DNA from 2 places in the Actinoplanes sp. GCM10030250 genome. Region 1 is predicted to be linked to the other one. Evidence: riboswitches for the same ligand, from Rfam matches in the RefSeq annotation. Region 1 holds a riboswitch; the other holds the start of a gene.

What was found. Region 1 has a riboswitch for cyclic di-GMP ahead of ACFQV6_RS17240 (hypothetical protein). Riboswitches for the same ligand answer to the same signal wherever they lie in the genome.
Region 2: it holds a riboswitch for cyclic di-GMP, as region 1 does, so the genes downstream of both, ACFQV6_RS01990 (Calx-beta domain-containing protein) here and ACFQV6_RS17240 (hypothetical protein) in region 1, are expected to answer to the same signal.

What each region holds. Positions count from the first base shown of each region.
Region 1 is NZ_JBHTDO010000012.1:530-14,488, forward strand. Features, by position in the region: gene ACFQV6_RS17210 (ATP/GTP-binding protein) at 1-289, opposite strand, end outside; gene ACFQV6_RS17215 (DUF742 domain-containing protein) at 270-632, opposite strand; gene ACFQV6_RS17220 (roadblock/LC7 domain-containing protein) at 676-1,083, opposite strand; gene ACFQV6_RS17225 (nitrate- and nitrite sensing domain-containing protein) at 1,080-4,127, opposite strand; gene ACFQV6_RS17230 (hypothetical protein) at 4,704-6,134, shown strand; gene ACFQV6_RS17235 (ribonuclease domain-containing protein) at 6,250-6,669, shown strand; cyclic di-GMP riboswitch class I at 6,880-6,954, shown strand; gene ACFQV6_RS17240 (hypothetical protein) at 6,984-7,409, shown strand; gene ACFQV6_RS17245 (hypothetical protein) at 7,502-10,045, shown strand; gene thiC (phosphomethylpyrimidine synthase ThiC) at 10,054-11,556, opposite strand; gene thiD (bifunctional hydroxymethylpyrimidine kinase/phosphomethylpyrimidine kinase) at 11,634-12,401, opposite strand; gene ACFQV6_RS17260 (thiamine phosphate synthase) at 12,398-13,102, opposite strand; gene ACFQV6_RS17265 (thiazole synthase) at 13,096-13,845, opposite strand; gene thiS (sulfur carrier protein ThiS) at 13,842-13,959, opposite strand, start outside.
Region 2 is NZ_JBHTDO010000001.1:436,174-454,173, forward strand. Features, by position in the region: partial or broken gene ACFQV6_RS01985 (beta strand repeat-containing protein) at 1-3,262, shown strand, start outside; cyclic di-GMP riboswitch class I at 3,499-3,577, shown strand; gene ACFQV6_RS01990 (Calx-beta domain-containing protein) at 3,593-6,946, shown strand; gene ACFQV6_RS01995 (ABC transporter ATP-binding protein) at 7,007-8,965, opposite strand; gene ACFQV6_RS02000 (ABC transporter ATP-binding protein) at 9,018-10,754, opposite strand; gene ACFQV6_RS02005 (TetR/AcrR family transcriptional regulator) at 10,748-11,371, opposite strand; gene ACFQV6_RS02010 (sulfatase) at 11,471-13,141, shown strand; gene ACFQV6_RS02015 (Acg family FMN-binding oxidoreductase) at 13,138-14,106, opposite strand; gene ACFQV6_RS02020 (GNAT family N-acetyltransferase) at 14,177-14,716, shown strand; gene ACFQV6_RS02025 (adenosylcobinamide amidohydrolase) at 14,724-15,401, shown strand; gene ACFQV6_RS02030 (DUF1684 domain-containing protein) at 15,404-15,988, opposite strand; gene ACFQV6_RS02035 (molybdate ABC transporter substrate-binding protein) at 16,018-16,500, opposite strand; gene ACFQV6_RS02040 (class I SAM-dependent methyltransferase) at 16,617-17,594, shown strand; gene ACFQV6_RS02045 (NAD(+)/NADH kinase) at 17,710-18,000, shown strand, end outside.

The DNA.
Region 1 (13,959 bases):
CTGGCGTGCCGAACAGATAGAGGATGAGATCCTCGGCCATGGTGATGCGGCCGAAGTCCATCGCCACCGTGGTGCTGCCCTTGCCTGGCACCTTCGACGCGTCGTCGATGCCGGCACCGGCCACTGTCATCACCGCTTCGGTGGTCAGCGGTTCGATCTCGGAGACCGCACCGACGAGGGTCGTCTTGCCCACGCCGAAACCGCCCGCCACGACGATCTTCGCGGAGGTGATCTCCGTGGGATGCGTCCCCGATCGCGTCCCCGCCCGTTCAGAGCTTTCGAAGTCCACTCAACACCCTTCCCAGCAGATCCATCCGCTCCACGAACCCAGTCTTGGGAGCGGCACTGTGCAGCTGTAGCAGCCCGTCGGCGACCATGTCGGCGACGAGCACCCGGGTAACCCCCAGTGGCATCCGGGTGAGCGCCGCGAGTTCGGCGAGCGATTGTGCTTTCGGCTCACACAGCACGGCGAGGCGGTACTTGTCGTGTCCGGCGAACCGCGCCTCTTGCACGGCTTCCGGGCTGGCGATCAGGACCGCCTCGATCGGGATGTCCCTGATCGGTTCGGTCCGGCCGCGGGTGACCGCGTACGGCCGCACCAGGTTGCCCCGGGGATCGTGCGGCTCTGTCATGTCGCGGTCACCTCGTCTCCACCAAGGGTGGCACCCCCGGCGTCTAGTGGCTGACGGCCTCGCGTGGCGCCGGCGACAGTGCGGCGCCGACGCGTTCCACCAGCAGGGCCATCTCGTAGCCGACCTGGCCGACGTCGCAACTGCGAGCCGCCAGCACCGCCATCGAGGAGCCATCGCTGATGGTCATCAGGAAAAGATAGCCGCTCTCCATTTCGATGATGGTCTGTTGCACCTCACCGGCACTGAACATTCGCGACGCGCCGTCAGTGAGACTGACCACCCCACAGGTGATGGCGGCCAGCTGTTCGGCCCGGTCGGTTGGAAGATCGCGGGACGAGGCCAGCAAGATGCCGTCCGCCGAGACCGCGACGACGTGTGCGATACCGGCGACGCTGTCGGCGAAGTTGCTGAGCAGCCAGCCCATGTCATGCATGGTGGGGGGCCTGGTCACTGTTCGTTCTCCTTAGGAACCCGTGTGGCCGGGGCGCCGGATTCGGCAACGCCGTCCGTCCGCCCTCGTTGCACTCCCCTGTGATACGCGGAAAGTAGCCCGCGAACCTCATCGGGACTGCGACGGTTCTGCGCCCGCGGCGCGTTTTGCACCCCTCCGGGTACGAGTTGCGCCTGCGGGATCCTCTTCGGTAGCCCGGACCGGGTGCTGCCGGCGTCCTGAGGTACGGCCGCGACCATCGCCCGGTGCCAGCCCTCGTCGGCCGCCGTGCGCCAGCGGTCCTCGGCGGAGCGCGGCTGCCGGGGAATGTCGGCGCCATTGCCGTTCGACCTGGCCGGCGGTGCGCTCACCGGGGGGGCACTGACGGGAGGAGCACTGACGGGAGGAGCACTGACCGGAGGGGCGCTGACCGGCGGCGCACTCGTCTGCGGTGCCGGCATCGCGGACACCTGACGCACCTGGTCGGTGTCGGGCGGAGGCGCGTAACCAGCGGTCGGCATGCCCCGCTGGCCGGCCACGTCCTCGCCGCCGGCGAACCAGCTGTGCTGCATCTCCACCTGGATCGGCTGGTGCATCGGCGTGGTCTCGGGCAGCGGCGGAAGCGCTGCCATCGCGGCTCCCCATCCCGGTGCGCTGACTCCGGCGGGCTCGGCCCCGAACGGAATCGGCGGCGCGACAGGCATCGCGGGCATCGCGGGCGAGACGGGCCTGGCGGGCATCGCGGGCGAGACGGGCCTGGCGGGCGGCACGGCGGGAGAGTTTGGCCTCGCGGGCGAGGTGGGGATCGCCGGGCCGGTGGCGTCGGCCGGCTGCGGGCTGCGGCTGGGCAGCGGCGGCCGGTCGGGGGTGGGCGCCAGATCCAAATCGGACGGTTGCGGCACCACCGGGAGCACCGGCATCACCGGCGGGCGGAAGGAGGGCTCCGCGGCGGACCGCATCGGTGCCCGTGGCTCGGGGATGCGGGGCGGCCCGGCAGTCAGCTGCGGCGGCGGTCCGGCACTCAGATGGGGCGGCGGGCCGGCGGCCATCTGCGGTGGCGGCCCGGCGGTCAGTTGGGGCGGCGGGCCGGGACGGGTCCAGCTGGCCGCTCGTACCGGCGCGGAGGGCACCCCGGGCATCACCACGATGTCGGAGGGGAGGCTGACCTCGGCGATGGTGCCGCCGTCATAGCCGGGTCGCAGCTCGACGCCGATGCCGTGCCGGGCGGCGAGTCGCCCGATCACCGCGAAGCCCATCAGCCGGAAGACCGAGACGTTGACCTCGGTCGGTTCGGCGAGCCGCCGGTTGATCTGCTCCATCTGCTCGGCGGAGATGCCGAGACCACGGTCCTCGACCTGCACCACGGCGTGATCCCCGGTACGCCCGCCGTGCGCCACCACCACGGTGTTCGGCGGGGAGAAGCGGGTGGCGTTGTCGAGCAGTTCGGCGATCAGGCGTACGACGTCGTTGACGGCGGCCGCACCGATCAGGATGTCGGTGTCCAGTGAGCCGAACTCGATCCGGTGGTAAAGCTCGACCTCGGACTGCGCGGCGCGCAGCGCGTCGATCAGCAGCGCGTCCTCGCGGCGCGGCGCACCCACGTCGGCGCCCGCCAGCACCAGCAGGTTCTCGTCGTTGCGGCGCATGCGGGTGGCGAGGTGGTCGAGTTCGAAGAGGCGGGCCAGCCGCTTCGGGTCCTCCTCCAGCCGCTCGATCTGGTCGAGCTCGCCGATCATCCGGTCGACGAGCGCCTGGCTGCGCCGGGCCAGGCTGAGGAACATCGCCGAGACGCTGGTCCGCAGCGCCGCCTGTTCGGCGGCGACCCGGATGGCCTCCCGGTGCACCATGTTGAACGCCTCGGCGACCTGGCCGAACTCGTCGCTCTCGGTGACCCGGATCGGGTCCCGGGTCTGCTCGAGAATCCGGTCGACGCCGCCCTCGCCCAGGTTGTCGGCATCCTGCAGGCGGTGCACCGCATCGGGCAGGTCACGGTTGGCCACCGCCAGGGCGCCCTCCCGCAGGCGGCGGACCGAGAGGTGCAGCGCGCGGCCGAGGTAGAAGGCGATGGCGATGGCCGCGATCAGGACCAGCAGCACCACGATGAACTCGATCGTCGCGCGCTGGGAACTGGACTCGCTCTCGTCCTCGGCGACGGTCACCACGTAGCCCTCGAGCTGCCGCTCGGCACCGCGGAACAGCTCGGTCACGTCGGTGAAGGCTTCGCTGATCTCGAACGGCGTGGCGGCGGACGGGCCGGTCAACCTGGTCGCGAGGTTGTCGGCGACGGCAAGCGCCTCGTTCTCGATGACCGAGTCGACCAGGGCGACCTGCTGACGGCCGGCGACGGCCCGGAAGTCGTTGAGAGCGTCGGTACGGATGGCCCGGGCGCCGGCGAGGGCGTTCCGCCGGTCCGCGTTGAAGTCGTTGGTCAACCGGGCCACATAGGTCACTGCCGCCTGGTCGGCCGCGGCGGCCGCGGCCTTGGTGTAGAAGGCCAGTGCCTTCAGGTTGTCGGCGGCGGCGCCGGGCTCGGTGACCTGGCTGACCGCGGCCTCGTATCCGGTGAGCCCGGAAAGGGCGTCGCTGTAGCGCCGGGCGACGTCGGCGACGTCGGCCTCCCGCTCGTTGACACCCTCACGGGCTCCGTCCAGGGTCTTGAGCTGCTCGTCGATCAGGTTCAGCCGGTCGTTCACCCGGCCCGGGACCTCGGTCAGCCCGGAGCGGTTGGCGCGGAAGATGTCGACCTGCGCGTCGACTGCCTTGACGGCCTCACGGAACCCGGTCGCCGCCGTTGCCGGCACGGCCAGGTAGGTGATGGCGGCCATCCGCTCGTCGTGCAGCAGGCGGGTCAGGCTGGAGAGGTCGATGCCCAGTTCGGCGAGGTAGGCCACCCGGGCCGCGTCGCTGGCACGGTCGCTGACGTCGACGAGCCGTACGGTCGCGAGCGCCAGCACCGCGGCCAGCGGCAGAACGAGCAGCGCGGCGAGCTTGGACCGAAGCCCCGCGTCCCGCAGGCGCGGGAAGCCCCCACGTCGCGCAGCCAGGGCCGAGGATCCCGTGCTCACGACATCTCCTTAGCGATCGTCCCCGCCCCGATCGGACGTCGGAGCAGGAGGCCCGTCAGAGGCTGCGGTCCGGCCCCGTCCGATGCCCGCAGCAGGGCCCGCGCCGTTTTCGGCACGGCGGCGATTTCATCAGAACGCCGGACCCTTTGGGAAGCCTGGATCCTCCCGGAAAACGCTTGGCCGTCCTGGTGATAAGCGCGCGCGGAGGCTGATCTTGGTCGCGTTCCCGGCGTTGACGTGCACGAATACGTCACACGCAACCATCCGTAACGACACCGTCACCGAACACCTTCGCCATTCCAACCACTATGTGGGAAATCTGTCCCGCGGCCTCGATTTTCGACTGCGTCTCACGTTCGCAAAGATTGACGAGAGGCGACGGACCACCTGTCCGTGTCGTGCAGTGTCCACTCCGGACGGTCGTGCTGGCAAATTCCAGTACGTCAACCAGAAGTCACCCTGCGTGGCCGAATTTAAACGACGTTAATCGATGTTTGAAGATCGTGACTTTAGGCTGCCTTAAGAAGCGAGTACCGGACTGGCGCGTCGCGCGGAACATTCCGTAACGTGCCCGGCATGGCATTTCGGAGCTGGGTGAAGCTGTTGGCCACGACCGCCTTGGCGGCAGCGGTGGTCGGAGCCGGCCAACTCGGCATCGCCTACGGGCTCGGTATGGTGCGTCTCGATCTGAACCTCGACGTGACGCTGCGTGATCAATGGACCGCTCAGCTGGCCTGGGTCGCCTGGATCACGATGACCGCCGCGGCCATCGGCACCATCGTCGGCACCGGCATCCGGCCCCGCTGGCGGCCCCAGCCGGTGGGCATCGGCGGGGCGCTCGCGATGGGCATCGCCGCGAGCTTCGGGGCGCTCGCCGTCCTCCCGCTCACCATGCAGCCCGCACGAGCCGCGCAGATCGACGGCGTACGGCCGGTGTTCGTCATCGGCGTGTGTGCCGGCCTCGCCGCGGCGGTGGGCGTCTTCGCCGCCTGGGCCGTCGCGGCCAAGGCGGTGGCCCGCTGGAACCTGGCCACCCTGACCATCCTGATCTGGGTCGTCGGCCTGGTCTCCGTCGCACCGTCACTGCTGCCCGGCCGCACCCCCACCGCGCCGCGCCTCGGCGTCCTGGAAGGCAGCCTCATCCCGGACGCGATCGCCGAGCGGACGCCGTTCGTCACCATGCCGGTCCTCGCCCTGCTCGCCGGCCTGGTGCTCGGCTGGGTCGCCCGCGGCCGCCGGAAATCCACCATCGCCGTGGCCCTCACCGGCCTCACCGGCCCCGCGGTGCTCACCGTCGCCTACCTGATCGCCGGTCCCGGCGGCGGCGCGACCGGTTTCACCCTGAGCCCGTACTGGGCAGCGATGATCGCCAGCGGCGCCGGCGTCCTCGGCTCCGTCCTGGCCGCGATCGGGCGCGGCGCCCCCGCGACCACACCCGCCGAGGCATCGGACCAGCCCGGCGGCACCCCGTCGAGCACGTCACCCGAGCCCGCCGCCGACCACCCGCCGCTGCCCCAGCGCAACGCACCGAACCAGTCGGCGATCGCGGTGGCCGCGGCCACCGCCGCCCAGCGCCCGGAAGCACAGCTGCGCCCCTCCGACACCGGCGTGCTGACGGCCGACCGCCCGCATCCGCTGGCGGACCTGGCCAACAACACCCCGGCCAACGCGGCCACGTCACCCTCTTTCTCCGGTACGGCCAAGCCCGCTCCCCACGTCTCGCGGGCGCCCGCCCCTCACGTTCCCGGAACGCCCGAACCCCGCTTCTCCGGCCAGCAGGCCCCGCAACCCAACCCGGCACCCAGCGCCCGCCGCGGCTGGCGCACCCGCCGCCCCGCCAACGACAACCCGCCCGCCCACACGCCGTCGTTCAACGGCTTCACCACGGCCCAGCCCACGCAGCCCGCCCAGCGCGCACCGCTCGTCCCCGACTCGATCTCCCCGCCGCCCCCGGGCGTGAAGGAGTCCGAATACGTCAACTGGGTGAACGGCCTGGGCAGCGCCTGAAAACTCGCTGAACGCCAATGGAATGACCGGACCGAGAGGTACCGCGAAGCCCGCAAAACGTTGACGATTGTCGATGTCCCGGTCTCTTCCCCGACGGCATCGGAGTCAGATCAGCATGATGTCCCGCATCGGCCGGCTCCTCTCCGGCCTAGCCCTGGTCCTAGCCCTCTCCGGAACAGCGCTCGTCGCCCCCGCCGTGGTGGCGCCAACACACACCGACGCGGCACAGGCGGCCGTCTACAACTCCTGCACCATCAGCCGCTGCTCAGCCGCACGAACCGCCTTCACCGGCTGGGCGTCGCTGGGCTGGCCGACCACCGCCGGCTGGTACTCGTGGCCCTACGGCAACTACAACTACACCGGCGGCCGCTTCTACAACCGCGAGGGACAGCTGCCCTCAGCCACCTACGGCGAATACGACGTCTACTCCCGCAACCGCGGCGCCGCCCGCGACGCGTACCGGATCGTCGTCAACCGCAGCACCCGGGCCGCGTATTTCACCCCGGATCACTACGTGACCTTCTACAAGCTCTAAAACACTTCTTGCGTACGCCCGCAGCGGTCGTCTCCTGACGGCCGCTGCGTTGACGTCTGCCCGATTTCCCAGCCCTCTCCGCAACCCGATAGCACCCCCCACGGCCTCAGGTGCGGAAACAGCAGAAAACTCTCCCCCTAAGCCTTAGCCACCCCCCGCTTCCGCCGAACAACCTGGCGCAAGCGCAGAACGAAATCGAGCATCCGCTCAGGCCGTAAAACGCAAACCCGGCGCAAGCCGGGGACGCAAAGCCACAGGGCCCACCGGGCCGGCTGGGCTACCGACCAAGGGGAGATCCTAATATGCGTAACATCATGCAGCTTCTGGCTGGCGTCGCTGTCGCCGGTGTCGTGGCCACCGGCGCCACCGCCTTCACTGCCCCCGGCCTGCTGCGCGGTGCCGGTGCGACCAACGCCATCTCGGGTGGTATCTCGGGCAGCGTCGCTGTCGACGGAGCGACGCTCGACAACGTAACGATCACCAACTCCACCGCCACGCCGGGCCAGTACGAGGAGATCCAGGTGACGGTCAAGTCCGTCACCGGTACCGCTCCGATCGTCTCCGGCACCGTGACTGTCACCGTCACCGCCGGTACCAGCACTGGATCCGACGCCCTCATCGGCAACGCCGTACCGTGCCTCTACTCGGGATCCGGTGGCGTGTGGAACTGCTCGGACGCGACCGACGAGTGGACGGCCATCACGGCCCTCAAGGTTGAAGTCACGAACGGCGACGTCTAGTCACCCTAGGCTGAGCTGCGAAGTCAGCCCTCAGATCTCAGGCAGACCTGTCTGACGGAGTCGCTATACAGCCGCATGTTAGACGCCTGACCATGGCCGCCATCCTCGCGATGGCGGCCATCGGCGCGTGGGCCGTGAACACGGACCAGGTCGGATATGTGGTCACTCATGGCGTCAGCATGCAACCGCAATATCATGCCAACGATCTGGTCGTCCTCGTCAAGTCCGATTCCTATCAAACGGGTCAGATCGCCGCTTACCATGGGGCAGGTGGACGCGTCGAGGTTCTGCATCGCATCATCGGCGGCGACGCGACCAGGGGTTTCCTCTTCAAAGGAGACAACAATCCATCCCCCGATGCCGAGAGGCCTACGGCAGATCAGATAATCGGCCAGGCCGTTCTGCACATACCGAACGGTGGCACCTGGCTGAAGCCGATGCTCAGCCCAACCGGCCTCGGGATGATCGGCTTCCTGATCATCAGCGGGGGCGCGACGGCGGTCAGGACCCGGCGCGACATCCCGCGCGGTCGCCGGAAGAAGAAAGTGAAGGGCATGTCTGGCGGAGGCGGCTCCTTGGCGACTGCGGCGGCCGTGTTCAAAGCGGTCAGCCGCCTGCATCCAGCGCTTCGTGCGCTAGCCGTCATGACCGCGCTCTGCGGTGTCCTCGGAGTCACCGCGGGTGTACTCGGATGGATGAAGCCAGCCACGGAAATCATCACGGGCGCGGGCATGGCCGGCGAGTCGATGACCTTCTCCTACACCGCCGACGTCCCCCGATCCGCCGCGTACGACGGCACCACGGTCAACTCTCCCGACCCGATCTTTCGCAAGCTCGCCAGCGTCGTGAAACTGCGCATGGATTACACGGGCAAGCCAGGCCGCGTCGCGGTCAACGCCCGGCTTTCCGCCCAGAACGGCTGGCACGGCACCCTTCAGCTGTCACAGGAGAAACCCTTCACCGCCGGCCGTTACACCGACACTGTTCTCCTTGACCTGAGTGCGCTGGAGCAGCGTGCCACGGAAGCCGGCAAGGCGATCGGTGCCGACATGGGCGCGATCACGATCGCCATCACCGTCCCGGTTCAGCACAACGACGGTACGACCTTCGAACCGAAGCTCGCGCTCAACCTTGCGCCGCTCCAACTCACCCTGGCGAGCGGCCCGGAGACCCTGGTCGTCGATCGGTCCAGTGCGGGCGCCGGCAGTTCGATCCAAGACCGGCAGATCGGTGCCTTCGGCTACGACGTTCTCACGGCCGCGGATGCTCGCCGCTATGCCGTCTACCTGCTGCTCATTGCGATCGTCGGCGCCGTTTTGATCGCGATGATGGCCATGCGCCACGTCCCCCTGCGCACCCGAGCTCAGATCGAGCGCCGCTATCCCCACCTGATCGTTCCGATCGAGCCGATGGCCAGTCCCCCGGGCAAACCGGTGGTCCTCGTGGACACTTTTCCCGCGCTGGTGAAGCTCGCGGAACGCTACGGCCAGATGATCCTGACCTGGACCCGGCCCGACGGCTCCGACGACTTCATAGTTCGGGATGAGGGGATCACCTACCGGTATCGGATCCTCTCCGAAACACCTGAACCCGAAGCCCAGCCGCTCCCCGCCGAGCCCGCCCCGCCCACTCCCGCGAAGAGTCCCCGCGCCCGGAAAGCCACTCCCGTCTCAGGCCCGGCCCCCGCCGCCGCCCTACCCGCCGCGCCGACTCAACCCGAGCCAGCCGAGCCGACCGAGCCGGCTGAGCCGGCTGAGCCTGCCGAGCCTGCCGAGCCTGCGGAGTCCAAGACAGCCCCAGCCGACGAAGCGGACCAACAACCAGCCGCACCGACCGAGCCCGAAACCGCTCCGGCCGACGAAGCCGCCCCGCAACCGACCGAGGCCGAAGGCACCAACCCTCAGCCGACTGATGCGGAAAGCGCCGACCCTCAGCCAACCGAGACGGACGCCAAGACGGCCGATCCGCAGCCGGACGAGGCTGACAAGGCCGAGCCACAACCAGCCGAGCCACAACCAGCCGAGCCACAGCCAGCCAGGGCCGAGGCTGAGGCTGAGGCTGACCAGTCGGAGAAGCCGGATTCGGAGAAGCAGCCCGAGCCCGCTAAAGCCACCCCCGCAAGAACTCCCGCCAAGCGAGCCCGCCGCCCCAGACCCAAGTCGGCTCCCGAAGGCGAAGACACTCGCACGGAAGGCGAAGGCAGACACCGAGCCCAACCCGACCCGGCCGAGCCTTCCACCGAGCCGGCGGAAGCCATCACCCTCCCGCAACAGCCGCCGGTAAAAGCCCCTAAGAAGCGCACTGCCCGCAAACCCAGCCCCCGCAAGCCAATCCCTGAGCCCGCCCCCGAACCCACGCCCTTCCGCAATGAAGCCGCCCTGACCGCAATCCTGGAATCCGAACGTCAAGCCCTGCAGGACCTGGCCGAACGCAACGAGGCCCTCAGAGCCGAAACACCCCAGCCCCACAACGACGCCCCGAAGGCAGAGGCCGCCGAACCCCAACCCGAACCCGAATCAAGGGCCGAACCCGAGCCCGAACCGAAACCCGAACCCGAGCCCGGACCAACCGACGACCCCCGAGAGTCGATCTACGACTTCCTACCGCCCTCGAAGCGCCCACCCCACAACCGCTGACAACAACCTCAAGCAGGCGTAACCGGCAGATAGACCCGTCCACCAGCCTCCACGAACTCGGACGACTTCGCCTTCATCCCCGCCGCCCGCAGCTCGTGGCTGATCTTCATCGAGCAGAACTTCGGCCCGCACATCGAGCAGAAATGCGCGGTCTTCGCCGGCGCCGCGGGCAACGTCTCATCGTGATAGGCCCGCGCCGTATCGGGATCCAGTGCCAGCTCGAACTGGTCCTCCCACCGGAAGTCGAATCGCGCCCGCGACAGCGCGTCGTCCCACTCCTGCGCCCCGGGATGCCCTTTGGCCACGTCAGCCGCATGCGCCGCGATCTTGTACGCGATCATCCCCGCCTTGACATCCTCCTTGTTCGGAAGACCCAGGTGCTCCTTGGGTGTCACGTAGCAGAGCATCGCCGTACCGAACCATCCGATCATCGCCGCCCCGATCGCCGACGTGATGTGGTCGTACGCGGGCGCGATGTCGGTAGCCAGCGGCCCCAGCGTGTAGAACGGCGCCCCGCCGCACAGCTCAACCTGCAGATCCACGTTCTCCTTGATCTTGTGCATGGGTACGTGGCCGGGCCCCTCGACCATGACCTGCACGTCGTACTCCCATGCGATGTGCGTCAGCTCCCCCAGCGTCCGCAACTCGGCGAACTGGGCCTCGTCGTTGGCGTCGGCGATCGATCCCGGGCGCAGCCCGTCCCCGAGCGAGAACGTGATGTCGTACTCCCGGAAGATCTCGCACAGTTCCCGGAAGTGCGTGTAGAGGAAGTTCTGCCGGTGCTCCGCGAGACACCAGGCCGCCATGATCGCCCCACCGCGGGACACGATTCCGGTCACCCGTGCCGCCGCCAGTGGTACGTGCTCCAGCAGCACCCCCGCGTGGATGGTCATGTAGTCCACGCCCTGCTCGGCCTGTTCAATAACGGTCTCCCGGAACAGTTCCCAAGACAGGCGAAGCGGGTCCCCGTTGACCTTTTCGAGGGCCTGATAGATGGGAACTGTCCCGATCGGCACGGGCGAGTTCCGTACGATCGCCTCTCTTGTCTCGTGAATTCGCGGCCCGGTCGAGAGATCCATCACGGTGTCGGCGCCCCACCGTGTGGCCCACGTCAGTTTTTCCACCTCCTCGGCGACCGACGAGGTCACCGCCGAGGTGCCGATGTTCGCGTTGACCTTCACCAGGAACCGGGACCCGATGATCATCGGCTCGGACTCGGGATGGTTGACGTTGGCCGGCAGCACCGCGCGCCCCGCCGCGATCTCGTCCCTGACCAGCGACGACGAGACACCCTCGCGCACCGCGACGAACTCCATCTCCGGCGTGACGATTCCGGCCCGGGCGGAGGCCAATTGGGTACGCCCGGTTCGCCACGGTTTCCGCAGCGGCGGCAGCCCCACCTCCGGATCGCTGCCGGGACCGGACGTGTCATAGAGCCGCACCGGCGCGTGGCCGCCGCTCAGCACCACTTCGGTGAACGGAACACCCTCCACATAGACCTTACGTCGCACGATCCATACCTCCCATATAGTGATAAACCCGGCATCGAACGGCAGCGAGGACACACGATGCCGCGCCACCGGGACTCCTAGACGGACCAGCCGAAGTGATCCAGCGGCCCAGGCCCGTTCCCCAGCCGCCATGCGCTGCCACCGAGCAACCCGCGCCGCACGTACTCCTTCGCCGCCACCACCGCCGCCGGCACCGAGTCACCCTCGGCCAGCCGCACCGCGATCGCCGACGAGAACGTGCACCCGGACCCGTGGTTGTTCACCGTGGACACCGGCTCGCCGCGCAGCAGCACCGTCTCACCGGCAAAGTGCAGGACGTCCAGCGCCAGATCACTTCCGGTCACCACCACCGCGCGCGGCCCGAGCTCCGCAAGCTCGCCCGCCGCCACGATCATTTCCTCGGCCGTCTCGACGGGCCTGCCGAGGAGGGCGCCGGCTTCGTGCCGGTTCGGTGTCAGAACGCAGGGGTACGAGCAAAGCGCGCTGACTACCGATACTTCACCGAGCCTGCTACCCGCTGTGGCAACCAGAACCGGGTCCACGACAAGGTTCGGCAGGTCCCCGGCCCGTGAGGCGATCACCTTCGCCACCGCCGGATCGGACACCATCCCGACCTTCACCGCCGCCACCGGCAGGTCGGCGAGCACCGCGTCCAGCTGCGCCGCCACGTTCTCGGCCGGCACCGGATGGATCGCCGTCACACCCAGCGTGTTCTGCGCCGTGACCGCCGTGATCACCGAAGTCCCGAACGCACCCAGCGCCGCGAACGTCTTCAGATCCGCCTGAATCCCGGCGCCCCCACCCGAATCCGACCCCGCAATCGTCAACACCACCCGAGGCGTCACCCCGTCCCCCCAACCCGGCTGGCCGTGGGTGCTGCCTCAACCCGCGCGACACCGCGCTGGAAGCCAGCCACCCCAACCCGGCTGGCCGTGGGAGCCGTCTCGGACGCCGCGACACAGCCCTGGAAGCCAGCTGGGCGGGCGGCCGTGAAGGCAGCGGACAACTCACGGGCTGTCCGCTCGGGATCAGGGGACCGCATCACCGCACCCATCACCGCGATTCCCGCTGCCCCGCCCGCGGCGCACTCCCCCGCCCGCGCACCCGAGTCGATCCCACCGAGCGCCAGCCACGGCACCGGTGCCCGCATCTCAGCGGCACCCGTGACCCCGAGCGCCGGCCCGTACCCCGGCTTCGACGAGGTCGGATAGACCGGCGACACCGTCACATAGTCCACACCGGACAGGTCCTCGGATCCGTGCCACGAGCGCCCCACCAGCGCGACCGACGCGGGCCTCGGGTCCGTCCCCGCGAGGTGCACCGCCGAGCCGCCGAGCGGATCCGGCCCCGCCACGATCAACCGCCCCGGCGGTACCACCGGCCGGAGTATCCGGGCGAGGGTCGCGCGTTCGGCGTACCCCAGATCCTTCTCCCGCAGAACGACCCACCCGGCGCCGCCGCGGACCGCCGCCCGGACCACCTCGACGAGCGGCCCGGCGGCGGATCTCCGATCGGTGAGCACAACGAGCCCGCCCGGCGTCACCACACCGGAATCCCCTCGTCGGCGGTGGACGCGACCGCGTGGAAACGGCGCGGAATGCGCCCGGCGGCCCTGGCCAGACGACCGGCCCGGACCGCGTGCCGCATCGCCGCTGCCATCGCCGCCGGATCCTCGGCCCGGGTGATCGCGCTGGCGATCAGCACCGCGTCGCAGCCCAGTTCCATGGCGAGCGCCGCGTCCGAGGCCGTCCCGATTCCGGCGTCCAGGACCACCGGCACGTCGACGCTCTGCCGGATCAGTTCGATGTGGTGCGGGTTGGAGATCCCGAGACCGGAACCGATCGGCGAACCGGCCGGCATCACCGCGGCACATCCGGCGTCCGCGAGACGGCGGGCCAGAATCGGATCATCACTGGTGTACGGCAGAACCGTGAAACCATCCGCGACAAGGATCTCCGCGGCCCGCAGCAACTCCACGCCGTCCGGCAGCAGGGTCCGCTCGTCCCCGATCACCTCGAGCTTGATCAGTTCGGTCTCGAACGCCTCCCGCGCCATCTGCGCCGCCTTGACCGCGTCACCGGCCGTGTAGCAGCCCGCGGTGTTCGGCAGCACCTGTACGCCGAGGCGGTCCAGCATCGGCAGCAGTCCCGGCCCGGCCGCCTCGACCCGGCGCAGCGCCACCGTGACCAGCGTCGTCTCCGAGGCCCGGATGGCGTCTTCGAGTGCGGAGAGGCTGTTCGCACCACCGGTGCCGAGGATCAGCCCGTTCTCCGGTAGAAACATGATCATCCTCCCTGTGCGGCGGTGAGCACCTCGACCTTGTCGCCGTCGGCCAGGTCGACCGCGGACCACGTCGATCGCGGCACGACCGTCCCGTTGACAGCGACCGCCACACCGCGGTTC
Region 2 (18,000 bases), on a different contig from region 1:
GCTGACCCTGAGCGGCAGCCTTACTTCGGGCGCCTCAAGCCTTGACCTCGGCAGCCTGGTCCTCGCCACCGACGCGATCGACGAGGACGACCAGACCGCGCAGGTGTCGATCACCCTGGCCGGTCAGGACCCGGTCACCACGACGGTCACCATCGCCGACGCCACGAACAACAAGACACCCGAGATCGTGTTCGGGGCCGCGCCGACGGTGGCCGAGGAAGCCGGCACGGTGAACGTTCCAGTGGGTTTGAGCTGGACGGGCCTCTCCGGCAACGTCGCCACCTCCACCGAGAAGACAATCACCGCGCGGGTGGACACCGGAGACGACACGGCGGAGGAGCCGGGCGACTACACCGCCGTCACGAACGGCACCGTGACCTTCCAGCCGAGCGACGTCGCCGAGGACGTTCCTGTCGCCATTGTCAACAACCAGGTGCACGAGGTGACCGAGCAGTTCGACGTCAGCCTCTCCCAGGCCAGTGGCGACGCGAACATCCCGGTCGCCGACACCGCCGTCACCATCACGGACACCGCTGATCCTCTACCGACCTACACGGTCTCCTCGGAGACGGTGAATGAGGGCGGAACTGCGACCGTCACGGTGGAGCTGGCGACCTCGGCGGCAGCCGACATCCCGTTCACTGTCTCCGTCGTGGACGGGACCGCCACACAGGGCGGTGTCGCTGAAGGCGGCGACGACTTCACCACCCCGACGGCCCCGCTGACCGTACAGAAGGGTTCCAGGACCGCGACCGTCCAGGTGGCGACCCTCAACGACAACGCCTACGAGGGCCCGGAGAGCGCCCTCGTACGGGTCACCCGCGACAACGACGACCACGCGGCGGGCGGCCCGATCGACGGCACCCTGACGATCAGCGACACCGATGCGGTACCGGCGATCACGCTCAACACGGTGGAGGACGCCGAAGGCAATACGGTTGGCGTCACCGCCACACCGAACGGCCTCGCCCAGCGGGCGATGAACTACACGGTCACGACTGCCGGCGATGCCACCGGCGGGGCCAACGCCGCCGAGAGCAGTGACTTCACCGCCACCGTGTCCGGCGCCGTTCCCGGCGGTACCGAGGCCGGCACACCGGTGCCGTTCGGCACCGTGGCCCTGAACCCCGACGCCGTCGACGAGCCGATCGAGACGATCAAGCTGACGGCCCGCAATGACACGGCCGCCATCACCAATGCCACCTCGACTTATCGCATCACCGACGACCCGGCTGATCTGCCGCCGGCGGTATCGCTCGGCTCGATCTCGATCTCCGAGGCGGTGGGGCTCGCCGACGTGCCGGTGAGCCTCGCCTACGGCGGCGGCAACGCGGCCACCTCGACCGAGCAGACGGTCTCGGTCAACTATCTGATCTATCCCGGAACCGCCGGTCTGGGCGACTTCGGCCCGACCGCCTCACCGAACCCGCTTGTCCTCGCGGCCGGTACGGCAAGCAGCGTGATCCGAGTCCCGATCGTCGAGGACGGGACCAGCGAGGAGAGCGAGTCGTTCCGGGTGGTGGCCACCCAGGTGAGCCCCTCCGGAGCCACCTTGGGTACGGCTACCAGCGTCGTCACCGTCTTCGACAACGACGAAGGTGGCAACGACGGTGGCGGCGGCACCCCGGGCGGCGGGACCCCGGGCGGCGGGACGCCCGACAGCGGGCCGGGAACCGGTGTGCCGTCGTTCTCTGTCGCGAGCAGCGCGTCGACTGTGGAGGGCTCCGGTCCGGCCACCGTCGAGGTGACCCTCGACGCCGCGGCCACCAACGACGTCGACCTCACCGTGGTGGCCACTGACGGCACAGCCACCGATGCCGCAAGCGGGCTGGGCGGCGACGACTACGATGCGCCCGGCACCACACTGCGGATTCCGAAGGGCAGCCGGAGCGCGATCGTGACGATCCCGGTCCGGCAGGACGCTGTCTTCGAGGGCGACGAGCAAGCTCGGATCACCGTGGCGCTCTCCGCCGGTGAGCGAGACGCCGGCGGCGCTGCGCAGTCGAGCACGGTCACCATCACCGACGATGACCCGCAGCCCACGCTCAACCTCATCGCGGCCACCGCCGCGGAGGGTGAGAGCATCGAGGTACGCGGAACCGTCACCGGAACGGCCCAGCGCGATCTGGACCTGGACGACGACACCACGGCCGCGGCCGAGGACGAGGCGAACGACCCCGCGGAGCCCGGCGACTACGACCTCACCAATCTGAACACCGTGCTCCGCGCCGGAACGCCGACCGGCAGCGCGGTGAATTTGGGCACCATCCGCGTGGGTGACGACTCCGTCGACGAGAACACCGAGACCATCCCGTTCGGCCTCGGCGGTTCGCGGGTGGCGTACCGGATCACCGACGACCCGGACGACGTGGCGCCGACCGTCTCGATCAGCGACGAGGACACCCGGGAGAGCGGCAAAGCCGTCGAGTTGACCGTGTCGCTCACCTTCACCGGTGACACCACCGGCACCGAGCGTTCCATCGCGGTGCCCTGGCGTACGGTCGCCGGCACCGCTGATGCGGGCCAGGACTTCACCGCATCGAGCGGCACGGTCCGGTTCACGCCGCCGGTCACCGCGACAACCATCTCGGTGCCGCTGCTCAAGGACAATCGCAATGAGGCCGAGCAGCAGTTCGCCGTGCAGCTGGGTAAGGCGCAGCCCGCCGACGTGGCGGTCACGAAGGCGAAGGGCTCGGTCACCATTGCCGACGACGACAAGCCCAAGGCTCCGACCCTGAACGTCCCGTCCTCGGTCACCGGCACGCAGCGGGTCGCTGTCACCGGCGCTGCCGGGGCCGGGGCGAAGGTCGAGATGCTCAGCGCTCCCGGGCCGTCCGGAGGGACGTGGCGGGTCGTCTACACCACGACGGCCGACGACAACGGCGACTTCACGTTCCGGCCGAACTTCACCATGGGTTACCGGCTCATGGTCCGCTCCGCCGGGCTGACCTCACCGGTGCGCCTGCTTCAGATTCGGCAGGAGCCGGCCATGGCGGCGGCCTCGAACGCCCGTGGCGCGGCGACCGTGAAGGTCACCGGTGACCCGGACCGGCAGGGCCAGCCCGTGACGGTGCAGCGGCAGGTCAGCGGCAACTGGCAGACCGTGGCCACCGGGCGCCTCGACTCCGGCGGCGTCTTCGTCACGGTCCAGCGCGGGCTGCGATCGGGCAGCTCCCACTCGTTCAGGGCGGTGGTGGGCGCTACACCGTCTCAGGGCATCCTGGCCGGTGTTTCGCCGACTCGGCAGGTTCGAGTTCGGTAGCCGAGCGGCTGGTGAAGGGCGGTCCGTTCGGGCCGCCCTTCACCCGTTTCACGGGCGTCCCGAGGCGGTCGTTACAGGTCATGTGAAGGTTTTTATACCGAAAAACGTGATCCGCCGATAACGGGCCGATACGCCGGTTAGATTACGGAAGGCGTCGCCTCACAGGGACTTTCGAATCTGTGTTTGCGCTGCTGAAGGCCGGTTCCGGCCGGCGCCCCCACCGCCCCTAGGTGCGGTACCCGAACAGGCAAACCCGTCGCGAGGCGGGGACGCAAAGCCAGGGGCCTCCCCGCTGGAGGTTGCCCAGCCGCCGAAGGAGTTAGGAAGAGAATGCGTCATCGACCCATCCAAGCGGCGCCGCGAGAGCGGGTGCCGTTCACGCTCTGGGGACGGAAGCCGGTCCGGCAGGTCCTGGCGACTGTTGCCGCCTCGGCTGTTGCCCTGGTCCCCGTAACTTTCATCGCGTCACCTGCGTACGCGGCAGTCATCCCGAACCTGACCATCACTCCCGCAGCGAACTGGGAGGGTGGTGACCTTGCGTTCAAGGTCACCTACACGGGCGCCGCGGCCTCGCCCGCCATCACCTTCACCGGTGTCGACAATGCGTCGCCGTCCGCGGTTGACACAGAGGACTACACCGCGACGCCGACGGACAACGCGACCTATACCTTCCCCGGCACCACCGCGGGCGGTACGAACTCGATCACCGTCACCATCGCGACCACCACCGCGGGTGCTCCCGGCGAGGGCGACCAGACGTTCCTGCTGAGTGCCACCGGAGGCGGTAACACGACGGAGGCGGTCGGCACGATCTGGGACCTGCCGGTGTCGGCTCCGCGCCTGGACGTTTCGGCCCCGGCCACCGTGGCGGAGAGTGCAGGAACGGCCGCGATCGTCGCCAGCATCGCCAGTCCGCTGGACCACGATGTCACCATTCCGGTCTCCGCGGCCGGAACCCTGGACAACGGAGCGGGCACAGCCGCGCTGTCGAGCGGCGGTGTGACCCGCGACTTCACGGCGCCGGTCGCTGACGCGGCGATCACCATCCAGGCCGGCACGACGACCGGGGCCCTTTCGCTGGCGATCAACGACGACAACGTCGACGAGCCGGAGACCCAGTATGTCCGGGTGACGATCGGTGCCACCGTGCCGACCGGAGTGACGACCAACGGCACCATGACGGCGGACATCGGGATCACCGACAACGACGCCGCGCCGACGGTGAGCATCGGCGATGCAGCCGCGGTGAACGAGGGGACAGCCGCCAGCTTCCCGATCAGGCTCTCCGGCCTCTCGGAGAACGCGCTCACCGTCGACTTCACGACCTCGAACGGGTCCGACACCGACAAGACGCGCGGTGCGACCGGCGGCACCAGCTCCACCGGCGACTTCACCGCGGTGACGGCTCCGGTGTCGGTGCCCATCCCGCCGATGACGCAGACCGTCTACCAGTCGGTCACCACACGGGCGGACGTTCTGACTCCGCCCTATGGCGACGACGTCCTGGAGGGGACCGAGACCTTCAACGGCTCGATCTCCAACCCGAGCACGGGGCTGACGCTGGGCACGCCGCTGACGGCGACTGCCACGATCAATGATCGTGACACCACGCCCAGCGTCGCGGTCACCGACATGGACCTGACCAACAACATCCCGACCCCGACGACCGACGTCTTCTTCGACGAGGGATCGAACACCACCACCAACGCGGAAATCGCTGTGTCGATCGCGCTCGGCGCCACCGCACGGGAGACGCCGCTGCGGCTCGACTACACGTTCACCGACGTCACCGCCACGAACGGCGTCGACTACACAGGCACCGCCGGCTCGCTGACCATCCCGGTCACGGCTACCGGCACCTGGACCGGCAAGATCCCGGTGAAGATCGTCGGTGACACCACCTACGAGGGCACGGCCTACGGCCTCGGCCGGGCGGAGTCGTTCACCGTGACTCTCGCCAGCGCGAACAAGACGGTGGGCGGCCTCGGCAGCCAGACCGTCTACGTCGTCGAGGGCGCGGACGACGCTCAGCCCACCTGGACGACCTCGGACGTCTCGGTGGTCGAGGGCAACGAGGGCCAGACGATGGCCCGGGTGCCGATCAACCTGAGCGGCGCGGCCGGCGCCGACGTTCTGTTCACCACGGACTTCACCGGTCTGGCCAGTGCCACCGAAACCGGCGTCAACTCGGGTGCGACAGTCGGTGCGAACGACTACGACATCCCGGCGACCCGTACCGTCACCATCAAGAAGGGTGACAAGTCCGGGTACCTCGACATCCCGATCAACGGGGATGCGGTCTACGAACGTGATGAGGCGTTCAGCGTCGCGCTGGCCACGGTCAGCACCTCGGTGAACAGCACCCTCACCGCCGACGTGTCGCACACCGCGCGCGTCAACATCACCAACGACGATGCCAAGCCCACCGTGAAGCTCACCGAGGTCTCCGGCGGCGAGGGCACGACGATGCGGGTGGTCGGCACGCTGGTCGGTCTCTCGCAGTACAACTACACGCTCGGTGTCACCACCGCTGCCATCGGCACCAACGCGGCGACGCCCGGCACCGACTACGAGGTCCCGACGACGCTCGCCACCCGGACGATCCCGGTCGCTCAGGGCGACACAGCGCTGTCCGAGGCCAACTCCCGGCTGGCCGAGTTCTACCTCCTGCCGGACGACATCGACGAGGCGACCGAGACCTTCGGCGTCACGGTGTCCGAGGTCACGGCGTCGCCGCAGGGCTTCTCCACGGCCACCGGCACCTTCCGGATCACCGACGATCCGGCGGACCTCCCGCCGGCCGCCGCCATCCGCGACGAGTCGATCGGTGAGTGGGAAGGTTCTGTCGACGTCCACGTTGACCTGGCCTTCGACGAGAACACCAAGTCGACCACGCAGACGATCCGGATCCCGTACTGGACCGAGGACGGCACTGCCACGGCCGGCGAGGACTTCAAGTCGACCCGCGGCGAGCTCGTCGTCACGCCGGGCACCAGCACCGCGAAGATCAACGTCGAGGTGCTGAACGACAAGATGAAGGAAGCCGAGGAGACCTTCCGGGTCGTCCTGGGCAACCCGACCAGCCCGAGCGGTGCGACGGTCAAGCGCGGCACCGGCACGGTCACGATCAAGTCGGACGACACCTACAGCCCGGCCACGCCGACCATCAGTGTCGCCGGACCGGCCAAGGGTGCGGGTTACGCCACCATCACCGGCAAGGTCGACGCCAACGCCCAGGTTGAGCTGTGGGGCGCTCCGATCGCCGGCAACGGTGAGCTGAAGTGGCTCGTCAACGGCAAGGCCGACGGTAACGGCAACTACAAGTTCAGCCGCTCCATCGCCACCGGCTACCGGTTCGCCGTGCAGTCGCAGGAGATGAACTCGGCGGAGCGGGCCGTCAAGGTCACGCAGAACCCGGCCTTCTCGGTGAGCTCCACCAAGGGCAAGGTGACGGTCAGCGTCACCGGCAACCCGAAGGCCTCCGGTCAGGCGGTCGTCGTTCAGAAGCTGGTCAAGGGCAAGTGGTCGACCGCCTACAAGGGGACCACCACCGGCGCGGGCTTCAAGAAGACCTACTCGGTGAAGTCGAAGACCAAGCTGACGCTGCGGGCGTTCGTCGCGGGTAACACCTCCGCGGGCCTGAACGGTGGCTACTCGGCCTCGAAAAACATCACCATCAAGTAAGCGCAAGCGGTAACAGAACGGGGGCGGCCGGATGGCCGCCCCCGTTCCGTATGCGAAAACTCAGTCGACCTCGACGACAGCCTGAGCGAACTGCGCGGAGTAGAGCCGCGCATAGGCACCGTCCGCCGCGATCAGCTCGTCGTGCGTTCCCTGCTCCACGATCGAGCCCTCCTCCATCACGAGGATCACGTCCGCGTCCCGGATGGTCGACAGCCGGTGCGCGATGACGAAGCTGGTCCGCCCGGTACGCAGGTTCCCCATCGCCCGCTGGATCAGCACCTCGGTCCGCGTGTCCACCGACGAGGTCGCCTCGTCCAGGATCAGGATGCTCGGCTCCGCCAGGAACGCCCGCGCGATGGTGAGCAGCTGCTTCTGCCCCGCGCTGACATTCGACCCCTCTTCGTCGAGTTTCGTGTCGTAGCCGTCAGGGAGCGTCCGCACGAAACCGTCAGCGTGTGCGGCCTCGGCGGCTCGCCGCACCGAGGCGGCGTCAAAACCATCCGACCCGTAGGCGAGGTTCTCCGCGATGGTCCCGCCGAACAGCCAGGTGTCCTGCAGAACCATCCCGATCTGCTCGCGCAGCTGCTCCCGGGGCATGGTGGCGATGTCGACGCCGTCGAGGAGGATCCGCCCCGACGTCACGTCGTAGAACCGCATCACCAGGTTGACGAGGGTGGTCTTGCCGGCCCCCGTCGGACCGACAATCGCCACCGTCTGGCCCGGCTCCACCGTCAGTGACAGGTTTTCGATGAGCGGCTTCTCCGGCAGGTACCGGAACGACACGTTCTCGAAGGAGATGCGCCCGCGCACCGCACCGAGCGACACCGGAGCCGGATCCGGTGACTGCTCCGGCGCGTCGAGCAGGGCGAACACCCGCTCCGCCGAGGCCACACCGGACTGCACCAGGTTCGCCATGCTCGCCACCTGGGTCAGCGGCTGGCTGAACTGCCGTGAGTACTGGATGAACGCCTGCACCTCGCCCAGCGACAGCGTCCCGGAAGCCACCCGCAGGCCACCGACGACGGCGACCAGCACGTAGTTGAGGTTCGAGATGAACATCATCGCCGGCTGGATCAGACCGGAGATGAACTGCGCCCGGAAGCTCGACGCGTACAGGGCGTCGTTGTGCTCCTGGAAGACCGTGGCGGCCTCGTGCTGGCGGCCGAAGACCTTCACCAGCGCGTGCCCGGTGAACATCTCCTCGATGTGCCCGTTCAGCTTGCCGGTGGTCTTCCACTGCGCGACGAACTGCGGCTGGGAGCGCTTGCCGATCATCGTGGTCAGCCAGATCGACACCGGCACGGTGAACAGCGCGATCAGCGCCAGCAGCGGGGAGATCCAGAACATCACACCGAGCACGCCGACGATCATCAGCAGGGCGGTGACCAGCTGGGCGAACGTCTGCTGCAGGGTCTGCGCGATGTTGTCCGTGTCGTTGGTGGCGCGGCTCAGCACCTCACCGCGCGGCTGCTGATCGAAATAGGACAGCGGCAGCCGGGCGAGCTTGGCCTCGACCTGACCGCGCAGGTCGAAGACAGCGGACTGCACAGCCTTGGCGGTGAGCCGGCCCTGCAGCACGCCGAAGATCCAGGCGCCAACGTAGATCAGCGCCACCCAGGTGAGCACGTCACCGAGCCGGTCGAAGTCGACGCCCTGACCAGGAATGACGTCCACTCCGGAGAGCAGGTCGGCCTGACTGTTCTCGCCGCGGGCCCGCAGCCCGGCGATCGCCTCCTCCTTGGTGATGCCGGCCGGCAGCATCCTGCCGATCACGCCGGAGAAGATCACGTCGGTGGCACGACCGAGCAGATAGGGCCCGAGCACTGATAGAAATACGCTGCCGACGCCGAAGAGCAGCACGAAACCGACGGTCACCCGCTGTGGTTTGAGCAGGCCGAGCAGCCGCTTGGTGGAGCCTTTGAAGTCCTGGAGCTTCTCCGGCGGGCCGCCGGCCATCATCATCCGGGCCGCGGGCGGCCCACCAGGCGTCGGTCCAGGCCGGCGAACAGGCGCGGTCATAGTTTGCCTCCGGACAGGAGCGTTTGGTGTACGGGTAGAGCACAGTGACTGGTCATGCCGCTGCCTCCGCCGCGGTGAGCTGGGACAGGACGATCTCCCGGTAGGTTTCGTTCGTCTCCATGAGGTCGTCATGAGTGCCGGTGCCGACGACCTTGCCGTCGTCGAGGACGACGATCCGGTCGGCGTCGCGGATCGTGCTGACCCGCTGCGCCACGATCACCACTGTCGCGTCGGCGATGTGCTCGGTGAGGGCCGCACGCAGCGCCGCGTCGGTGGCGTAGTCGAGGGCCGAGAAGGAGTCGTCGAAGAGGTAGATCTCCGGCCGGTGCACCAGGGTCCGCGCGATCGCCAGGCGCTGCCGCTGGCCACCCGAGACGTTGGTGCCGCCCTGCGCGATCGGTGCCGCCAGCTGCCCGTCCATCCGCTCGACGAACTCCCTGGCCTGGGCGATCTCCAGGGCTTCCCAGAGCTGCTCGTCGGTGGCGTCCGGATTGCCGTACCGCAGGTTGGAGGCGATCGTCCCGCTGAACAGGTACGGCCGCTGCGGCACCAGACCGATGGTCCGTGACAGCAGAGCCGGGTCCAGGTCACGCACCTCGACACCGTCGACGAGCACCGAGCCCTCGGTGGCGTCGAAGAGCCGGGGAATCAGGTTGAGCAGCGTGGTCTTGCCGCTGCCCGTGCTCCCGATGATCGCGGTGATCTGACCCGGGTGCGCGGTCACCCGTACCCCGGAAAGCACCGCGGCCTCGGCGCCCGGATAGCGGAAACCGACGTCACGCAGCTCGAGTTCGCCGTGCTGGGCCAGCGTGGTGACCGGCGTCTTCGGCGGCGCCACGCTGGACTCGGCGTCCAGCACCTCCTCGATGCGCTCGGCGCAGACCTCGGCGCGCGGCACCATCATGAACATGAAGGTGGCCATCATGATCGACATGAGGATCTGCATGAGGTAGCTGATGAAGGCGGTGAGCGCGCCGACCTGCATGCCGCCGGAGTCGATCCGGTGGCCGCCGAACCAGAGCACGGCGACGCTGGAGATGTTCACGATCAGCATCACCGTCGGGAACATGAACGCCATGACCCGGCCGATGCGCAGCGACACGTCGGTGAGCTCGTCGTTCGCCACGCCGTACCGCTCGCGCTCGTGCTCGTCGCGGACGAAGGCGCGGATCACCCGGATGCCGGTGATCTGCTCGCGCATCACCTGGTTGACCCGGTCGAGGCGCACCTGCATGGTGCGGAACAGTGGCCGCATCCGGGAGATGATCAGGCCGATCACGGTGATCAGCACCGGGACGATGACCAGCAGCAGCGAGGAGAGCGGCACGTCCTCGCGCAGGGCGAGCACGATGCCGCCGACGCACATGATCGGCGCCGACACCATCAGGGTGAAGGTGAGCAGCACCAACATCTGGATCTGCTGGACGTCGTTCGTGGTGCGGGTGATCAACGACGGTGCGCCGAACTGCCCGACCTCGCGCGCGGAGAAGGTCTGCACGCGGACGAAGATCGAGGAGCGCAGGTCACGGCCGACGGCCATCGCGGTACGGGCGCCGAAATACACCGCCACGATCTGTGCCGCGATCTGGAGCACCGTGATGCCGATCATGCCGGCGCCGACCTGGAGCACGTAGCCCGTGTCGCCCTTGATCACGCCGTTGTCGATGATGTCGGCGTTGAGCGCCGGCAGGTAGAGCGTCGCGAGCGTCTGCAGGAACTGGAAGAGGACCACCAGGGTGATCGCCGTCCGGTAGGGCCGCAGATGGACGCGAAGCAGTTTGATCAGCATGTCGGCTGATCCCCCCGTTCGGTTTTGTCGGTCAATATGCCGTCTAGCAGCAGGGTCGCCAGCTCGGCGCCGCTGAACGTGCCGGGCTCGCCGAACGGCCCGAACGCGTTGGCGCCGCAGTGCAGCAGCAACAGCCGGGCGGCCCGGTCGGCGGAGACCCGCAGCCGGGCCGCGTCCGGCAGGAAGACGAGAACTATCGCCAGGTGCAACTGCTCCCGGGCCGCGGCCATCTGGGCCTGCGCCTCGGGATTCGGTGTGCTGTCGAAGATCAGCTTGCGGGCCTCGCTCATCAGGTGCGCGTGCTCGATGAAGCGGGCGTGCACCAGCTCGGCCGCGTCGGCCACCCGGATCCGCAGATCGGCCTCGGGGTTGATGGCCGCCAGGGCGTCGAGCGTGGGCCGCGGATCGAGTGCCTTGACCACCGAGCAGACCACCAGCTGGGTCTTGCTGTCGAACACCCCGAAGATCGTCCCCTCGGCGACGCCTGCCGCGTGGGCGATCTGGCGGGTGCTGACATCCAGGCCGTGCTCGTGCAGCAGCGGGATGGTCGCCGCGATGAGCGCGGCGCGCCGCTCGTCCGGTGCCATCGCCGGGACGCGCCGGCGTCGAGATTCCATGCGGCCCACCCTAATGAGCGAGCGCTCACTCATCCACTGACTTTTGTCATGGGTGGGGGCCGTCGAACCGCGCGCGGCGCCCCGGCGTATGAACAGAGCGTGAGCCAAGCAAAGTCCTACCGCCGAGTCCTGCGGCATCTGACCACGGCATTCGCCGCGATCCTGGTGTTCCTGGCACTGATCGTGCCGAATCAGATCTTCCGCCTGCCGCCCGGCAACTCGGTCTCCACCGCGCTGCTGCGCATCCCGGTCGAAGCGCTCGTGGCCGGAGCACTCCTGCTCCTGCTGCCGGAACGGGGGCGTCTCGGCCGGGCGCGGCGGCCGATCGCCGCGGGGCTCGGCGTGCTGCTCGGCGTGCTGACCGTGGTGAAGTTCGTGGACATCGGCTTCTTCGCCGTGCTGGCTCGCCGCTTCGACCCGGTTCTGGACTGGGCGCTCTTCGACGACGGCTTCAACTTCATGAGCGACTCACTGGGACGGCCCGCCGCCATCGGCATCGCCGTCGGCGCGCTCGCCCTCGCCGCCGCCCTGATCGCCGGGATGACCTGGGCGGTCCTGCGGCTGAGCGGCATCCTGATCGCCCACCGTGCCTGGGCCTGGCGGGGCCTGGGCACGGTGGGTGTCGCCTGGGCGGCCCTGGCCGCGATCGGCTTCCAGCTGATCGGCGGTATCCCGGTCGCCTCGCACACCGCGGCCGACCTCGCCGCGCACACCGCCCTGGCGCTGCCGAACGACCTGCGCGACCGCAAGCAGTTCGCCCAGGAGGTGACGGTCGACGCGTACCGGGACCGGCCGGGCGATCAGATGCTCACCGCGCTGAAGGACAAGGACGTGATCATCTCGTTCGTGGAGAGCTACGGACGGGACGCCCTGGAGAACCCGGAGTTCAACGGCGCGGTCCAGCAGACGCTCGCCACGAACGGCGACAAACTGGCCAAGGCCGGGTTCGCGTCCCGCAGCGGGTGGCTCACCTCGTCCACCGCGGGCGGCGGCAGCTGGCTGGCGCACGCCACCTTCCTGTCCGGCCTCTGGATCGACAACGAGCAGCGTTACCGCAGCCTCGTCGCGACCGATCGGCTGACCCTCACCAGCGCCTTCGGCAAGGCAGGGCACCGTACGGTCGGCGTCCAACCGGGCATCACCTTCGCCTGGCCGGAGGGGCGGTTCTACGGGTACGACCACATCTACGACGCGCACATGCTGGGCTATCACGGACCCGCGTTCAGCTGGTCCACGATGCCCGACCAGTTCGTGATGTCGGCCTTCCAGAAGCTGGAGTACGCGAAGAAGGACCGTGGCTCGCTGCTCGCCGAGATCACGCTGACCTCCAGCCACACCCCGTGGGCGCCGGTGCCGACCATGCTCGACTGGGAGGCGCTCGGCGACGGCAGCGTCTACGGCCCGATGGAGGCGGCCGCGGAGTCACCGCAGACCGTGTGGAAGGACGACAAGAAGATCCGGAACGAGTACGGCCGGTCCGTCGCCTACTCGATCGACAGCCTGCTCTCCTACGTCGAGAAGTACGCCGACGACGACCTGGTCATGGTGTTCCTCGGCGACCACCAGCCGGCACCGGTCGTGGTCGGTCAGAACGCCACCCGCGACGTGCCGATCACCATCGTGGCCAAGGACCCGAAGGTCTTCGAGCGGATCGCCCCGTGGGGCTGGACCGCCGGCCTGAAGCCCGCCACCGACGCGCCGAACTGGCGGATGGACACCTTCCGGGACCGCTTCTTCGCCGCTTACGGCCCCGAAGGCGACCCGCATTAGCCGGGGACGACCTCGATGACCTGGCCGGCGGGGAGGCGGGGGGTTTTGGGCGGGGCCGAGTGTGCCGGGTCCAGCGTGCCGAGGCGTACGGCGAGGAAGGGGTGGCCGGTTCCGCCGAGCATGCGGCGCAGGGTGTGCCGGGTGGAGGGGATCTCGACCGGGCCGCTCAGGGGCAGCAGGCTCACCGCCTGCTCGGCGGCGGCCAGCCACAGGCGGCTCAGGGCCTCGCCCGCTCGGAGCCAGTCGGTCGCGGCGTCGCCCGTACCGTAGAGGACCGCGTAGGTCGCGGCCTGGTCGTGACCGCTTCCCGCGGCCAGGGTGCCCCGGGTCTGGAAGTCGCGTTCCGCGACGGTGGTCAGCGGAACCTCCTCGGGCAGGGCCGAGGCCGGGATGCCGGTGCCGTCGGTGCGCTCGCCGCCTGCCCACTTCGCCGTCTCGGCGCGCAGGCGCTCGTCGGTGTCCGCCGCCTTCTGCGCGTGCTCCACCGCCACGGCCAGCTCGATCACCTGGTCACGGCCGAGCACGTGCAGCCGGGCCCCGCCCTCCTCGGTCTGCTTGACCAGGTGCCGCAGGGTGTCCTCGGGCACGGCCTCGTCGGTCACCGTCCGCCGGTCGGTCCGCCGCACCTGCAGCATCTGGAGGTGCCGGGTCGCCTCCGGGTGGATCGCCTCCCGCTCGATCGGCCGCAGCGTGGCGAGGGGCTCTGCGGACGGCCGCTCCACCTCGTAGCGCCAGCCCTCCGCGGTCAGCGCGACCTGCGCGTGGTGCAGGGCGGTGCCGCAGCTCAGCAACAGCATGTGCCCGGCCGGGTCCTGCTCGTGCAGCTGCCGCTCGGCGACCCCGAACAGCTCCAGACGGCCGCCCCGGACCACCCAGCGCCAGGGCTGAGTGTTGTGGATCGACGGGGCGAAACGGGCGGCGTCGGCCGCCTGCACCAGTGCTCGCGTGACGTCGTCTTCGCTCATACCCCCATGGTGCCCGAATTGCCGGGTCCCGGGTACGGACCAAAGACCCTACCCTCGTTACGCTGCCTCGGTGTTCTCGATTGATTTGGGCGACGGGGCGCAGCTCCGGCCCCTCGAACCGTGGCAGGCCGAAGAGTTCCTGGCGCACATGGACCGGGCCCGCGCCACCGTGGATCCGTGGATTCCCTGGGCCAGCATCAGCACCGACCTGGCGAGTGCCACCGCAACCCTCCAGAGGTACGCGGACCGGGCCGCCGCCGACACCGGGCGCCTGTTCGGCATCTGGCTCGACGGGACGCTGGTGGGCGGCACGATGTTCGTGGCGTTCGACGCCGCCGGCGGCAACTGCGAGGTCGGCTGCTGGCTGGAGCCGTCCGCGACCGGCCGCGGCCTGATCACCAAGGCTGTCCGGGAGCTGATCGGCTGGGCGTTCCGTACCCGTGGCATGCACCGGGTCGAGTGGCTCTGCGACCCCAACAACGTGGCCAGCTCGAACGTCGCCCGCCGGCTCGGGATGACCCGGGAGGGACAGAAACGGCAGTCGTACCCGTGGCAGGGCATCCGCCGGGACACTGAGATCTGGGCCGTCCTGGCACCGGAATGGACGTAACACCGCGATGTTCGCCGAACCGTCGCTGACCCATCGCAGGGAGGGCGGCCACGACGTACCGCTGCTGCTCTGGCGTTTCCCGGAGCCGTTGCTGGCCGTCTCCAGCGCGGTCCTCGGCGGCGGGGTCGGCCCCCGGGAGTGGCTGGTCAACGCGAGCGTCGCCATGTCGTACGCCCGCCCTGACCCGGACGCCCACCTGGCCGAACTGGCGGCGCACCTCGGCCTCACCGGCACCGGCGTCGGCCTGCTCACCGGGGTCGACGTGGCCGACGTGGTGGCCGCCGACGACGACGGGGTGCAGGTCTACGCCACCGTCGGCCTGGGCGCGCCGATCCTCGCGGCCGACCCGTCAGCGATCGGGTTCGGTCATCAGCCGGGCACCGTCAACATCGTGGCCTGGACACCGCAGCGGCTCGGCGACGGCGCCCTGATCAACGCGGTCGCGACGGCCACCGAGGCGAAGGCCCAGGCCCTCGCCGAACTCGGCCTCACCGCCACCGGGACGGCCACCGACGCGATCTGCGTCCTGTGCCCGATGGACGGACCGGTCGCGGCCTACGGCGGCCCGCGCTCGCGCTGGGGCGCACCGCTGGCCCGCGCCGTCCATCGGGCCGTCCTCGAGGGCGGTGCGGTCAACCTCGCCACCCGCCGCTCCTGGTCGGATCGTGTCGCCGGAGGGGCGTGACCTCAGGGGTAGGTGAGTTCGCCGGCTTCGATCGGCGCGGTCACCCGGTTCTCCGGCGGTGCGAGCGGGCAGGCCCACGCGGGGTCGTAGGCGCAGCTCGGGTTGTAGAGGTAGTTGAAGTCGAGCCGGACCCGGTCGCCGTCCAGCCGGGTGAGGCCGCGTCCGTGCGTACCCTTCACGGTGTCGGTGAGATAGCGCCCGCCGCCGTAACTCGCGCCGCCGCAGGTGGCGTCGCGGACGGGCAGGAAGAGCCCGCCGCCGTAGGCTTCGATCCACCAGAGCGAGAGCTCGCCGAAGGGCGTCTCCAGGACACCCGCCCGGCGGTAACTGATCACCCCGTCCGGTCCGCCGGTGTCCACCTCGAGCGAGCCGGGCTCCGGTCGCAACCGCACCTCGACGACCGCCGCGGTGTTCTCCGGGAAGTACCGCAGGCCGGTGAAGCCCGGCCGGTCGGCGGTGGGGATGGGCGACTGCGGGTGGGTGGCGAACAGCTCGTCGCGTTGCCCGCGGAAGTCGGCCAGCGGTGTGACATCGAGGTACATCCGGGCCACGGCCGCACGGAAATCGGCGAGTTCAAGTGCCTCCATGACCGGTAACGCTAGCGATCACCGGCCGGTCAGGGGCGCAGGACACCGGTGTCGGTGAGCACGCGGAGGCCGTCACCCTCGCGCACGAACGTGACAAAGGACGCACCGGCGTCGCTGACCGCGACGATCCGCAGCAGGCCGCCGGCGAACGTCTCGGCCTCGCCGGCTGCCTTGCCGAACCCGGTCACCGTCGCCATCGCTGACGGGTCCTCGGTGACGAACACCTCGGCCGGTTGGCCGTCGGTGATCTGACGAGCCAGATCAATACCCTCACCGTACGTGAGGACGACTTCCGCCTGCGGATTGCGCTGCTCGAAGCTGGTCTCCACCTGGTCGAACGCCTTCCGCAGCGACTCGTCGGCCAGCACCCGGATCTGCTGGACACCCGTCGAGCCGGGGCCCTCCTGGGAGGCGCCGGTCCCGGTGCCGCCGGTGCCGTCGTTGCTCGTGGCCGGAGCGCCGCATCCCGCGAGCGTGAGTGCGGCCGCGGCGGCCAGCAGGGCTCTCCTCATGGGTGTCACTGTGTCAGCTGACATCGGCCGGTCACACCCCTGGATGACAAAGTGTCGCAAACTGCTCAGCCTGGGGGGCGTTGCGCGTGTCACACCCACCCCGTCATGCTGGTGGCGTGCCGGAACGCATCGCCGAAGTCACCGCCCTGCTCGCCGAGGTGCTGGCGCCGCGTGCCCCGCTCACCGTGATCGTCGACGGCGGCGATCCCGGCGCCGCGGCCACGTTCGCCGCTCGCCTCGCCGCCGCCTTCCCGTCCGCCTCCCGGGCCTGGAGCGTCGACGCCGTCCTCGGCCTGACCGGTCCCGGCGGGAGCGTCTCCGACTCGGCGCTCAACGTGCTGGAGCCGGCCACCGACCGCATCCTGGTCTTCCTGCGCGGCGGTCCCCGGCACCGCTTCGCCGAGGGCGACGGTGAGCGCCGCGCCCAGGTCGTGATCGACCACCGCGACCCCGAGTGGCCGGTGATCCGCCAGATCCACCCGGACCTGGCCGACCCCGACCGGTGGTACCTGTCGGAGAGCCGGGCCTTCTTCGCCGCCCGGGCCGCCGACTGGGACAGCAAGTTCGGCGACGACATCCCGCGCTACACCGAGGCCGTCCGGCTCGCCGGTGTGCGTCCCGGTCAGGTCGTCCTCGACGTCGGCTGCGGCACCGGCCGCGCACTGCCGGCCCTGTCCGCCGCCGTCGGGCTGGCCGGCCGGGTGGTCGGGCTCGACTTCACCCCGGACATGCTCACCGAGGCGAGGAAGGCCGGCCGTGGTGACTGCGCGGCGCTGGTCCTGGCCGACGCCCGCCGCCTGCCGGTGGCCGACGCCGCGGCGGACGTGATCTTCGCGGCGGGGCTGGTCCATCACCTGCCGGACCCGGTTGCCGGCCTGGTGGAGCTGGCCCGGGTGACACGTCCGGGCGGGGTGCTGGCGATCTTCCACCCGACCGGGCGGGCGCAGCTGGCCGCCCGGCACGGCCGGACGCTGCGCGAGAACGAGCCGCTGAGCGAGGAACGGCTGGGGCCGCTGCTGGCCGGGTCGGGGTGGCGGCTGCGCGGTTACGAGGACGTCCCCGAGCGCTTCCTGGCCCTCGCCGACCGCACCTGACGGCAGAACCAGCAGCGACCCCAGCGGTAACGCGGCGGAAACCGGCGTGTTCGCCGATCCGGGTCCGGGCGTGCAAGGCTGCATAGGGTTTGCCAGGGAGAGCGGGGAAGCGGCCATGGGCATGGTGAAGGTCGTCGGTCTGGTGCTGCATCCGCGGCGGGACTGCGGTTCGGCGGTCGACGCGATCGTCAACTGGGCCGCCGAGCGGGGTGTCACCGTGCTCGGCCTGCCCGACGAGATCACCCGGATCGCGTGCAGCGCGGTGCCGGTTCCGGTGGAGGAGATGGTGGAGCGGGCCGGGCTGCTGGTCAGCCTCGGCGGTGACGGCACGATGCTGCGCACGATGCGGCTGGTGGAGGGGCGCAAGACGCCGGTTCTCGGTGTCAACGTCGGCCGCCTCGGGTTC